2 regions of the Paenibacillus sp. FSL P4-0184 genome follow, and region 2 is predicted to be linked to the other one. Evidence: riboswitches for the same ligand, from Rfam matches in the RefSeq annotation. Region 2 holds a riboswitch; the other holds the start of a gene.
What was found. Region 2 has a riboswitch for cyclic di-AMP ahead of MKY52_RS13600 (alpha/beta fold hydrolase). Riboswitches for the same ligand answer to the same signal wherever they lie in the genome.
Positions count from the first base shown of each region.

Region 1: another riboswitch for cyclic di-AMP. It lies ahead of MKY52_RS08620 (C40 family peptidase); the one in region 2 lies ahead of MKY52_RS13600 (alpha/beta fold hydrolase).

Region 1 covers NZ_JBBORN010000001.1:2,011,763-2,018,084, forward strand. The annotation lists gene MKY52_RS08605 (M1 family metallopeptidase) at 1-284, shown strand, start outside; gene MKY52_RS08610 (hypothetical protein) at 296-1,126, shown strand; cyclic di-AMP (ydaO/yuaA leader) riboswitch at 1,341-1,479, shown strand; gene MKY52_RS08615 (C40 family peptidase) at 1,533-1,961, shown strand; cyclic di-AMP (ydaO/yuaA leader) riboswitch at 2,321-2,462, shown strand; gene MKY52_RS08620 (C40 family peptidase) at 2,468-2,959, shown strand; gene MKY52_RS08625 (GNAT family N-acetyltransferase) at 3,215-3,700, shown strand; gene MKY52_RS08630 (c-type cytochrome) at 3,828-4,184, shown strand; gene MKY52_RS08635 (4a-hydroxytetrahydrobiopterin dehydratase) at 4,276-4,563, opposite strand; gene MKY52_RS08640 (hypothetical protein) at 4,791-5,084, opposite strand; gene motA (flagellar motor stator protein MotA) at 5,291-6,094, shown strand; gene motB (flagellar motor protein MotB) at 6,078-6,322, shown strand, end outside.
Region 2 covers NZ_JBBORN010000001.1:3,096,976-3,103,297, reverse strand. The annotation lists gene MKY52_RS13620 (exosporium glycoprotein BclB-related protein) at 1-23, shown strand, start outside; gene MKY52_RS13615 (cysteine desulfurase family protein) at 121-1,233, opposite strand; gene mnmH (tRNA 2-selenouridine(34) synthase MnmH) at 1,285-2,322, opposite strand; gene selD (selenide, water dikinase SelD) at 2,380-3,438, opposite strand; gene MKY52_RS13600 (alpha/beta fold hydrolase) at 3,595-4,404, opposite strand; cyclic di-AMP (ydaO/yuaA leader) riboswitch at 4,511-4,695, opposite strand; gene MKY52_RS13595 (hypothetical protein) at 4,917-5,090, opposite strand; gene MKY52_RS13590 (Nif3-like dinuclear metal center hexameric protein) at 5,176-5,970, opposite strand; gene MKY52_RS13585 (endo-1,4-beta-xylanase) at 6,082-6,322, opposite strand, start outside.

The sequences.
Region 1 (6,322 bases), 1.1 Mb from region 2:
CAAACAAAGGGAGCCATTACGTTGACGTTCCCATTAAATTCACATTCGCCGATGGCTCTGCTACAGAGCGGGTCTGGAGCGGTGAAGGAGCAGAGACTACATTCCAATTGTTAAGCGATAAGCTTCTTCTCTCTGCTGAGGTTGATCCTGAGCATACCATTCTGTTAGAAAACAAACATCTTAATAACTTCAGACTGGCGGAAATAGAGCCCAAAACGCTCTCCCGCTGGACATTAAGTGTAACTAAACTAGTTGAAACCGTGCTCGGAACTCTTGTCTGGTGAGGTGAATGATTGTGAGAACATCGATAACCCGCGGCTGGCAAAGCATGAAGGAGCAATTTTATATTCTGATTCTGCTCTTCATCTACCGACTGCTCTGGGGCTACTTTATGTACGGCTTCATCCGATCTGCTATCGTTCCAATTCTACTACGTTATCCAGATAAAGACGCTGGAGGCAGCGGAATGGGCAGACTACTCTATTATGTCGAAGGGCAGTTCAGCTTGAACACAGATCCTGCGATACGTACTTGGTTATGGATGTTCCTAGGGCTTGTTGTCTTACGACTGCTACTCTCCCCCTTCATAAGGGCAGGATTACTGCATGAACTCCATCAGGAGCGAAAAGGAGAGCGTGGCCTGTTCTTTTTTCCCGGTATGAAGCTTTATGGATTTCCAGTGTTTATCTTCAGTCTAATCGAATGGGTGCTGGCTCTACTTCCGTTATACTGGCTTGCTCCAAAAATGTACGGGCTATTCTTGTCCTCCTTTCTGAACTACTCTTTGTTACTTCATCTAGTTCCATACGTATTGGCATGGCTTATATACATCTTTATCGTGCGCCTGTTCCTTCTATATATGCAGTTTGGTTATACCAGCGGCACGGGGATGTTCTCCTCCTTATTCATTTGCTTGAAGTCGCTGATTCCGGCAATAGGAATTTCAATCATACTTGGTGCAGCAGGCCTGATCCTTTTGCTAGTGTGCGGACTAACGGGTATCTTCTGTCCTGGCCTACCAGCACTTCTTATTCGTCAACTTTCATCACTGCCCTCAACACTCTTCAAAATGTGGGGAATTTCAGCTCAATATCATCTATGGCAAAGTAAAGCATTTCCACAATAATTTGAAACATTACAGAACATAATATAAGAGTCCCGGTTCCTGAATCAGGAGCTGGGACTCTTTCGCGTTATAGACAATTTATGAGGATTTGCAAAATCGTAAAGACTTTGTTACAATAAGTCCTGTTCCATTGGTAACAAGTTTGTAATCATTTGAAACGATTTCTACATAACTTCATGTATTTGTCGTAGTCATGTCGATAAGTCACTATCTGGTGCATAAAACGCCGAATTCCTTGCACCGGGAAGTGGGGGAACCATATTTTGGGTGAATTGATCTCGCTTTGCAGTGATCATAGGGGAACCTTCTACCGAATCCTTAAGCTAACCTCACAGGCATTGGAAGGGGTACAATTTTTTTGAAGAATTTAAGAAAAGCATGCGTCGCTGCGGCGCTAGGACTTGTGATGGCGTTCTCTATTGGTGGAGGAAGTGCCTTTGCAGATTCTAAGATGGACAGTGTTATTTCAAAGACAATTGGAGTTGCCTATAAAACCGGAGGCACTAGCACTGCCGGGTTTGACTGTTCTGGATTTACTACGTATGTATTCAAGAAGGTGGGTCTTTCTTTGCCCCGTACTTCAAAAGCTCAATATAATGTCGGAACTCCTGTAGCCAAAAGTAAATTACGTTCAGGTGACCTAGTTTTCTTTAACACATTGGGCAACGGCGTATCCCATGTCGGCATTTATGTTGGAAACGGAAAATTCGCACAATCATCATCTTCATATGGCGTGACCATCACTTCACTTAGCCAGTCCTACTGGGCCAATCGCTACGTTGGTGCTAAAAGAGTAATGAGTACTTCCTCATATCAAGCTATAGCCTACGATTAATACTTCCCCACAACTATAACCTCACAATTACATTATATAGACCTGGGTTTGATTATTGACTTAATCGAATCCAGGTTTTCTTTTGTCTTATTATATTCTTTACACCTCTAGAACGGACTTTAAACACTTTTATTTGATAAAAATTTCAATAAATATAAAAATTAGTTTAATATTATCGCTTACATATGCATTTTGTCTTTAAAAAAACGAATTTTTCTGCATGATTATGTTAAAAACGATTGCCAAGCGGCACTCTGTTTGTTACAATAACTGCAGTAAGATTTTAGTAACATTTTTGTAATCATTAAGTTGTTATTTACAAAGGTTTTGTCATGTATTGATTACAAGCTATTCCTAATCAACAGTATCAGCCGAGTTTCCTAACTATTAGGAAAACGGGGGAACCAACTTTGGGTGAATTGACCTCCATTTTTAGAGGGGTCATAGGGGACCTTCAACCGAACCCTTAAGCTAACCTCGTAGGCATCCGGAAGGGGTATAAACTTTTGAAGAAGAAGCTAGCAGCAGCAGTACTTAGCTTTTCCATTATTTTCACCATCGGAGCAGGAAGCGCTTTCGCGGATTCCAAAATGGATAAAGTGATCGACAAGACCATCGGAACTAAGTACGTATCCGGCGGCATCTCCACAAATGGATTTGATTGCTCCGGATTTACAATGTATGTATTTGATAAAATTGGTATAAACCTACCACACCAATCAGGTTCCCAGTATCAAATGGGTACTGCTATCTCCCAAGATGATTTAAGATCTGGAGATCTTGTATTCTTCAATACAAGTGGTAAGGGTGTCTCCCATGTTGGTATTTATGTCGGTGAAGGCAAGTTTGCACACGCATCTTCCTCACGCGGTGTAACGATTAGCTCCCTGAGTGATAGCTACTACGTGAAACGCTACATCGGTGCTAAACGAATTATGAGCACGGATGCTTATCATTCTGTTGCTTCTGAGACAGAAGATAATGATGATGTTCAATAAGTAAATCGTACATAGGCTCTTTTCCAAGATGTTGATTCTTGGAGAAGAGCTTGTTTTTTGTCTTATTTAGTATTTACCCCTCTCAGAATTTGTAAAACAATAATCCTCATAAATTTCTGAGTCGACCATGCCTCTTTTTGTATATAATTAGTTACAAGCATAAACGCCTTCGATGTCCTTATAAGGACCATAAGTATTTTAAGCTAGAAATATAAGACATTTAAAGTTCCCCCGTGAAAGGAGGTCCTTGACCTTATGATAAATCCCTCTGTTACTTTTCATGTAGCGCCTATGGAGACCAGTCACGCGGAAGAGATTTGCAACTGGGATTACACTGCCCCTTATAATATTTACGGCTGGATGCCGTGGGAGCAAATGCAGGCTCTTGGAATCGAGTTCGGTGACCCTCAGCTACGGAATGAGCAATATGTCTCCATATTAAATGGGCAAGGGATTTTGTGTGGATTCGCGCAGTTGTTTCCAATGGAAGGTGTTGTTCGCTTGGGGATTGGTATGCGCCCTGATCTATGCGGTCAAGGTCTAGGAAAAATATTCATGGATGCAATCGTGCAAGCAGCCCTGCTTCGTTATCCTGGGCGTGAGATTGATCTAGAGGTATTGACCTGGAACCAGCGGGCGATCCGAACTTACCAAAAGTGTGGATTTACGATTACCGATACGTATGAGCGCCTAACCCCCACAGGAAACAAACCTTTTTATTGCATGGTCTATGATAAATAATATTAAATTCAATATTTTTCAATGATTTGATGGCTTTATCGTTCATTTTTTTGTCACAAACCCTATGATAACGCTTCACCTTGAGCTATAATGTAGGGAGCAGCTTACATAGAAGGGACGAACTGGGATGCAGAAATGGATCATGAGCGGTTTGTTTTTTGCCGCCTGTGCCTTTGCGGTAGTACTTATGTTTACACTTCCAGGTAAAGAAGAGGTAGCTGAACAGAATAAGCCGACGATGCCGGAAGTCCAATTGGATGCGGCAAAGGCCGAAGCAACCGTGAAAGCCAGCTGTATCACCTGTCACGGCGATCAGCTTCAAGGTGGAGTTGGACCCAGTCTTCAAAATGAAGGCGGTCAGCATGATGCTGAAGAAATCTACAGTATCGTCACTAAAGGACGAGGTCAAATGCCTTCCTTTAAAGAAAAGCTAGCCCCTGAGGAGATTGCAAACGTCGCCCTCTGGCTCTCAGAGAAAAAGTAACAGTAACTACTACCTAAGCAACTAAAAACGCCCGTGCCAGAAGATAGTTCACTATCTGCGCACGGGCGTTTATTTATGAGTTTAGGTGACACTAACGATTTTTCTCAAAGGCTTCATTAAATTCATGTGCCTCTCGAATATCTAGAGCTGTAATACCGTCTTCCTCATTTGATTTCAGTCGTAAAGTCACTGTCTTATAATCAATCGTAATATGTGGATGGTGATCAAAGGCTTCTGAAATGGTGGCTACTTCATCAACGAAAGCAATACCCTTCATATATTGACTGAACATATATTTTCGCACCATGGTATTCTCTTCCAGCTTCCAACCTTCCAGCTTGCTGATCTGCTCACGCAGTTCTTCTTCGGTAAATAACAATTCGTTTCCTCCCTTACTAAAAATTGCAGTAAAATCCGCAGGTCCCTTTACTCGTCTTATTCGTTAAACAAAACATCCCTTAGCTTCTGAGGTCCAAGGGATGTGCCAGGATAAAGGCAATATTTTCGATTAAATGTATTCAAGAATCCCAGCGATTATAACTCGGCTACACCAATTTTAACACGGGCTACTAACTACGGGCAAATTACGCCCCGCGCCCCCTCTTCTTAAATCAAAACAACAGAGGCTAAATCCTCTTCTCCGACTAAAATATTAATGCGGTGCGTGTCCTTATCGTAAATGATAACGCCGCTCCCCACCTCAATCATAGGTTCATTACCCAGCGCGAAGAAAAGATCCTCAGCCAGTGCCTCCCATACCTCCATCTTGGATTCCTGCGGCAATTCTTGCCACTCTTCCGGATCCATTTCAAAAAATAAGTACCCATCGGAAATTCTTCCGACAGCCTCAGTCAAATCCGTTAGGATTTCACCGTAATCTCTACCATGCTTTACACCCACATGTATCACTCCGTTTTCTCCACAGATGAATAATTACTTACCTTATCCATTATAGCCGAAAAAATGACTTCACAAAAAACGGAATGATGTCGATAAATAAGAATATACGTTATTCGGTTTCGAACAGAGTGCCTTGCCGCTGTTTCAAGGATGATATACGCGGCTTTGTCGGAACACATCTTATAATCTCATGGACGAGGTGCATAATGGAAATTTCAACAATACTTGGTTTAATTTTTGGTCTAGTTGCAGTTATTTGGGGTATGATCCTCAAGCACGCTCCTCTTCACGCTTTAGCCACACCTGCTGCTTACGTTATTATCTTAGTGGGTACGGCAGCTTCCATCTTTATGGCCTTTCCGTTCTCGGAGGTCAAGAAGATTCCAAGTCTGTTTAAAATGATTTTTGTCAAAAAGAAATTAATCAGTAAATCCGAATTAATTACTATGTTCATGGAGTGGGCTTCTATTACACGGCGTGAAGGTCTGCTGGCTCTTGAGTCGAAAGTCGATGAAATAGAAGATAACTTCCTCAGAAATGGCATGCGGATGATTATTGATGGAAATGATCAGGATTTTGTCCGCGATGTTCTCATGGAGGACATCCACGCCACAGAGGATAGACATAAAGCAGGCGCACTCATTTTCTCACAAGCAGGTATGTATGCTCCTACACTTGGCGTACTCGGGGCCGTTATCGGACTTATCGCCGCTCTGGCTGATATGAGTGATATGAACAAATTGGCTGCAGCAATCGGGGCTGCCTTCATCGCAACACTACTCGGTATCTTTACAGGTTACGTATTATGGCATCCTATTGCCAATAAGCTAAAACGACTTTCCAAACGTGAAATTGAAGTTCGAATGATGATGGTCGAAGGTCTTTTGTCCATACAATCCGGTGTATCCACTATTGCCATCAATCAGAAGCTTGCTGTCTTCCTGACACCTTCGGAACGAGCTAAGTTAAATGATGAGAAGGAGAGTGGATCGGGTGAGCAAAAAGACTAGACGACACGAAGAGCATGAAGAACACGCCGATGAATCTTGGCTACTGCCTTATTCTGATCTTATGACCCTTCTGGTAGCCTTGTTCATCGTAATGTATTCTATGAGTGCAACGGATGCCAAAAAATTCGAAGAGATGAGTCAAGCCTTCAGTTCCGCTCTTAATGGCGGTACAGGTGTTCTTGAAGAGCGGGCGGCAATGCCATCTAAGAGTCAAGAGGATTTAGGAAA
Region 2 (6,322 bases):
GTGCTGGCTTTACTATCGTATAATCACTAATACAACAAAAGCATCTGCCCTCTCTACTAAAGGAGTGACAAATGCTTTTGTTGAAAATTAATGATGCATTAGCTTTCTAATCTTTCGGATTTAGAAGCCGCTGTTCTTTAGCTTACCGATAACCTCATCGATCTCCGCTTTAGTCGTATATCGTCCCACACTAAAACGAACCGCTCCCTGCCCAATACATGCTGAGACATTCATTGCCTTTAGAACAGGTGAAATCAATGTTTCTCCAGAATGACAAGCTGAACCTGTTGAGGCAGCCACATCTTCCAGCGAAGCAATCACTTCGTGACCCACCGCTCCAAGAAAACTAACGTTAAGCGTGTTGGGCAATCGTTTATCCCTATGACCATTCAGGTGAATTCTGTCGCCAAATGCGTTCTGCAATCTATCGTAGAAATAATCGGCTACTTCTTTCACACGCTCTCTGGAAGCAAAGTCCGTAGCAAGCTCACAGGCTTTTCCTAATCCAATAATATAAGGGGTGTTTTCCGTTCCGGCACGTCTCCCCTGCTCATGACCCGCTCCGTGAATTAATGGCTCGATGTGAATGCCCTCTCGGATGTACAATGCTCCAATCCCTTTTGGCGCATATAATTTATGGCCTGCCAGCGTTAGAAAATCCACCCCTAACTCAGCCACATCAAGCTCTACTTTTCCAGCGGACTGCGAAGCATCGGTATGTATAAGGGCACCCCGTTCATGGCAGACCTCGGCTATTTCTTTGATCGGCTGAATCGTGCCCGTTTCGTTGTTAGAGTGCATAATCGAGACTAGCATAGTTTGGTCTGTAAGCTGATTTTTCACATCATCTACCTGCACCATTCCATACGCGTCAACAGGTACATAAGTAATCGTGTAGCCCAACTGCTCCAGATACTGACACGGTTTAATTACCGCAGGATGCTCCACAGCAGACACAATAATGTGATTGCCTTTATGTCGATACGTTTGGGCCACGCCCTTGATGACGGTATTATTCGACTCGCTGCCCCCTCCTGTAAAAAGCACCTCACCCGGCGTACAATTCAGGAAATTAGCCACCTGTGTTCTTGCTCGCTCGATTCCGACTTTAGCTTCTTGTCCCAAAGAATGACTGCTTGAAGGATTGCCAAAATGACCATAAAGATAAGGAATCATAACCTCTGCTACTTCCTTATCTACAGGTGTTGTAGCGTTATAGTCTAAATAGATCATTTGTTAATCCGAGCCTCCTCTAAACCCCTCATACTTTACGATACATAAAGCTTATACCTTCTGATTACTTAAAAAAGAGATCACCGCAGCCTCAGCTTCATCCAAATTGTTCACCTTAAAGGTAACTCTCTCAATACCTTCATACTGAGTAGACGTATAATCGTATTTAGGATCATAGTAGTATTCTAACAGCAGCGCAACAGCCTCTCCGAACATATCAGCTTGCAAGCAACGCTCGATTTCCGCCGCAATGGGGATATGAATTCGCGATTTGATACTTCGAAATGCTGAAATGCACTGTTCTTTATATTCTTCTGGTCGATAATCCTCAAGGATTTGCTGCACTCTGGCTTGTAGTGGCATCTCAATCCAAATCTGTGTTCCAATCTCTTTCTGCTCGGCCATGAATGGGGGCATTACGACCTTCCCAATCTTTTTGCTCTCCGCTTCAAACAGTACATAAGGAGCATCCCCAAGCTTAATTAATTCCTCCATAAGGAGACTATCGAACGTTTTTTGATTGTTTGCATGAAGTCCGATCTCGCCAAAGATAGAACCGCGGTGACCTGCCATTCCTTCCAAATCCAAAACAGGATAGCTCTGTGCCTTCAGGCGGTGCAGCAGATTTGTTTTACCTGTACCCGTATTTCCATGAATGACATAAGGCTTCGCCTTGAATTCATAGGACTCCAGTTCATCGAGTATCCATTTACGGTAAGCTTTATAGCCGCCAATCAATCGGTAAGCGTGAATATCCATTAAAGAAAGTACGGTCGCAGTTGTACGGCTGCGCATACCTCCCCTCCAGCAGAATACAGCCTTGTCCCCTTGAATCGCAGCAAATTCTTTGACAAAGGAAGGTAGCTTCGCCGCAGCAATCTCCAAACCGCGTTCTTTCGCAGCCTGCACACTTGTCTGTTTATACAATGTACCTACTTCAGCTCGTTCCTCATCGTCAAAAAAAGGAATATTCAAGCTCTCTGGCAATGTCGAATCTTTATATTCAGAAGGAGATCGAACGTCGATAACGGTGATCTGCTTCTTATTCTTTAACACTCTTAGTTCTTCCAGTGTAATATCCTGAAACAATGCGCTCTCTCCTCTGGTGGCTAACTTCTTAGGTCGCCTCTAAGCTGAACTACAGCGTTATTGCGCAGCTATAACTACAATCTGACCCGGATGTTCTTCCGTTACCTCTCCGATCAATGCCGCTTCCACACCTGCATCTACTAACTCTTTTAGCAAATCCTCACTTTGTTCAGGAGCAACAGAAATCAGCAGTCCACCGGAAGTCACAGCATCACACAGAATATAACGGCTTAATTGGTCCATCTCTTCCGGATAAAGAATACTGCCCTCCAAATGGGCAAAGTTATTTTTAGTACCGCCTGGAACAAAGCCCTGCTCCGCGAGCTCTCTTACTCTTGGCAGCATCGGTACATCGCCTTGACGAATAATCAGTCCGTGATTACTCCCTTTTGCCATTTCCGAGGCATGTCCAAGCAACCCGAATCCGGTAACATCTGTACAAGCATGTACATCATAGGGCTCCATGATTTCAGCCGCTTTTTTATTCAATGTAGACATTACTGTCGTAAGGCGTGTAGTTTCTTCTGGGGATAGCTGATCCTTTTTAATAGAAGTCGTTAAGATGCCCACACCGATAGGTTTAGTCAAAATCAGCTTGTCTCCTACCTGCGCACCTGCATTCGTTCTTACTTTGTCCGGATGCACAAGGCCCGTAACGGCCAATCCAAATTTAGGCTCTTTATCGTCGATGGAATGTCCGCCCACAAGCGTTGCTCCTGCTTCCTGCACTTTATCTGCTGCACCGCGCAAAATGTCACCGAGAATGCTTTTGTCCAAAACAGAAATAGGGAAGGCCACAATATTAAGCACTGTAAGCGGCTTGCCGCCCATAGCATAAATATCACTTAACGCATTAGCTGCTGCAATTTGCCCAAAGGAATAAGGGTCGTCCACGATCGGCGTGAAAAAATCAACAGTTTGCACTAACGCTAGATCATCACTTAATCGATATACCCCAGCGTCATCACTGGTATCCAGACCTACAAGTAGATCCGGATTAGGAACGGTTGGTGGTAGACTGCGAATAACCTGCATGAGATCGGCGGGACCGATTTTGCAGCCGCAGCCCCCTTTTGAAGATAATGAGGTCAATTTTATGGTTTCGGCTTGAGACATCATGACTCAGCTCCTTTAGATAGTTAATCTCGAATATCTTTAATCTTACATCAGTAGACAGCATTGTACAAAATACAGACATACAGAAGAACGCCCCGTAGCCAGTACATACTCCCCGGCTATGGGACGCCCCTCATTTCTCACTTACCACTAAGATCAACTAATCTGCTGAGTTTCCTGCTGTTTCTCCAAAAACCGCTGAAGTATAGCATTAAATTTCTCCGGCTGACACAGATTACTAGGATCTAATGCGTTAGGGATGATCACTAACTGAGCATGTGGCAGCTGAGACACCATATCCTTCATACAATTAACTCCAAATTCACTAAAGTCACCTACAATACATAAGGCGGGACGCTTAAAAGACTTTAAGCATCTAGTGTAATCCACATGGCTCGTAGCCAGCCTTTGCCGATACAATTCCCGTGGACGTTTATCGAGAAGTCCTCTTCTAATCTCGTTATAAGCCAGATTCCAGCGTTCCCGGTACATCATACGAATCGAAGGCAGTACAAGCTCACTTGGAGCGTAATACATTAACCAACTACAATAAGCAGCCATAAGCTGGATTTTACCGATTATCGTTGACGCCTGACTTCTACAAAAGCTATCCGCGACAACAATCGCTTTTACTCGCTCTGGATATTGTTTCGCAATATGTTGAACGACGAGCCCCCCATAGGCACTCCCGACAAAAACAGCCTCACGAATACCCAAATCATTCAATAGCATAATTATATCTAGACATTGGGTTTCAATAATCTCATTTGGGGCCTGCAGTAGTTCACCTGATTTGCCATTCCCCCGTAAATCACACAGAATCACTTTATATTTATCAGAAAAATACTCCAATTGTGGCTTGAACATACTATGTGTTAATCCATGTCCATGGATAAACACAACCGGAGTCCCTGTTCCATTGATTTCGTAATAGAGCGAAGTTCCATTCAGTTTAGCAATAGGCAAAGTTAACACCTCTTTCATAGATAGGTTCTACAACTATATCTGCTTTTTAACGCAGCAAAAAACCACAGAGGGATTCTCTGTGGCTATTCATCATCAAATACGCCATTCATCCTCTCTCCATACGCTTACGAGGTTAGCTGTCGGATTCGGGCAGTGAGAGTTGCCCTACCTGCATGGATGCATTTATGCACCTGGAACAGGATTCACCCCATAACTAGTACCGATTGTTACACTGGTTCCCAGTTGTTGGTTCCCCCGCTTTCCTTAACGGAAATTAAGCGGACTTCTTATGTAATTGTCAGTTATGTGATGAATCATACTCCGTGTAAGGTTTCTTGTAAAGTTGAGCCGTGGGCAAAATAATGTTGAAAGCCATGCTTTTCATTTCATATTAAGCATACACTTCGTTTTCTCTTTCTTTTGCTCTTGTTTACTCAATATATCTAAAAAAAGCCGAGCGGCCATCAGAGATCAATCCCTGAACCACTCGGCTTCGTTATACAATCATATGGCTACAACAGATCGGCGTTTTTCAATGCATGCTCCCAGCTCGGAAAAAAGAACAGCGCACTTCTCATAAGATCAGGATCGCTTTGCTTCACTTGTTTTTTGCTGATCGAGCTTCCATCGGTTTGAAGCTTTTTGATACGACTTAACACTTCATCAGCCTCCAAAGGAATTTCCATTGAAACACTCCTTTCTCAGTGACCTAGTTTCCAATCATTTTCTCCATAATATGCAAATTTATTCTTCATTTCGGTTTATACGAAATTAAACCAGCTGATAGACCGGTTGTTCAGCAATAAAATAAGTAGGAATCATTGGGTATTTCTGTGCCAGAACTTCAGCTAAATATTTCATTCCTGGAGCTTCACTTTCCGCATGACCTAACATAATCAGCGCTTTTAATCTGCCTTGGTGGACAGCATCCCTCACATATTCTGGAGTTTCCCATTCGGGGCCCTCGCCAGCAATAATTAAATCAAGATTGTGCTGATTAAAAAGAGGAATAGCCATCGTCCCACCTCCTCTGTAACCTACTAATATCCCCACATGTCTGCATATCTGGGATAGGTCTCCGGCAGCACGTACATAGGAGATGCCTAGCTTTCTTTTTATATACAGAGCCGCTTCACTTACCGTCATAGCTGGAATCGATAGGATTGTAGCAGTGGATTGCTGCTCAACCACATAGGCTGACCATTCAAGCTCTCGTAGCAAGCCCACCATGATCCCATCCGGTTGATGCCGATGCCAATAATCATGATAACGAAAAATAGCCAGTTCAGAACGCTCAATCAAACTCCGTTTCGCGCGAGACACAGGGTCATCCTTTAACCACTTGCTCGTCTCATGATGACTGTAAAACACACCTTCATGTGTGATCAACAAATTGGCGTTCATAGCAATCGTTCGTTCCACAACATATTGCGTAGCGCAAAATGCCGTAACCATCCCTGTAATCACCATTTCTGGATTCCCCGGCTTAAGAGTATCCACAGTCCCATCTATCTGTTCCATAGCTCCTATTAAATCTTCCAGAATCGTTCTAATTGTCACGCTCACTTTAATCCGCCCTTTGAGATCTACTCTACTAATCTATCAACGTATAAATAACCCGCCCTTAATCGATATAAGGACGGGTTCACAGTTCATTATTTGAGCAGCTTGTCCACTCTATGATTTCGTGGCAGAGGTGATAATTCGATGGAAAGCTGGCTTAGGCTTATGCCCTTCATCGAATAGGAACGGCCAGTTCTTCCGCCCACGAACAGGGAAATCATCCAGCCAGGTATAGTCATCCGCTGCTCCCCAGAACGTGACCGAACTAATCACGTCCCGGTATTCTCTCAGCAGTGCGAACATCGCTTCATATCGATCTGCTTGAAGCTCGAGCAGATCAGCAGGTACTGCCTTT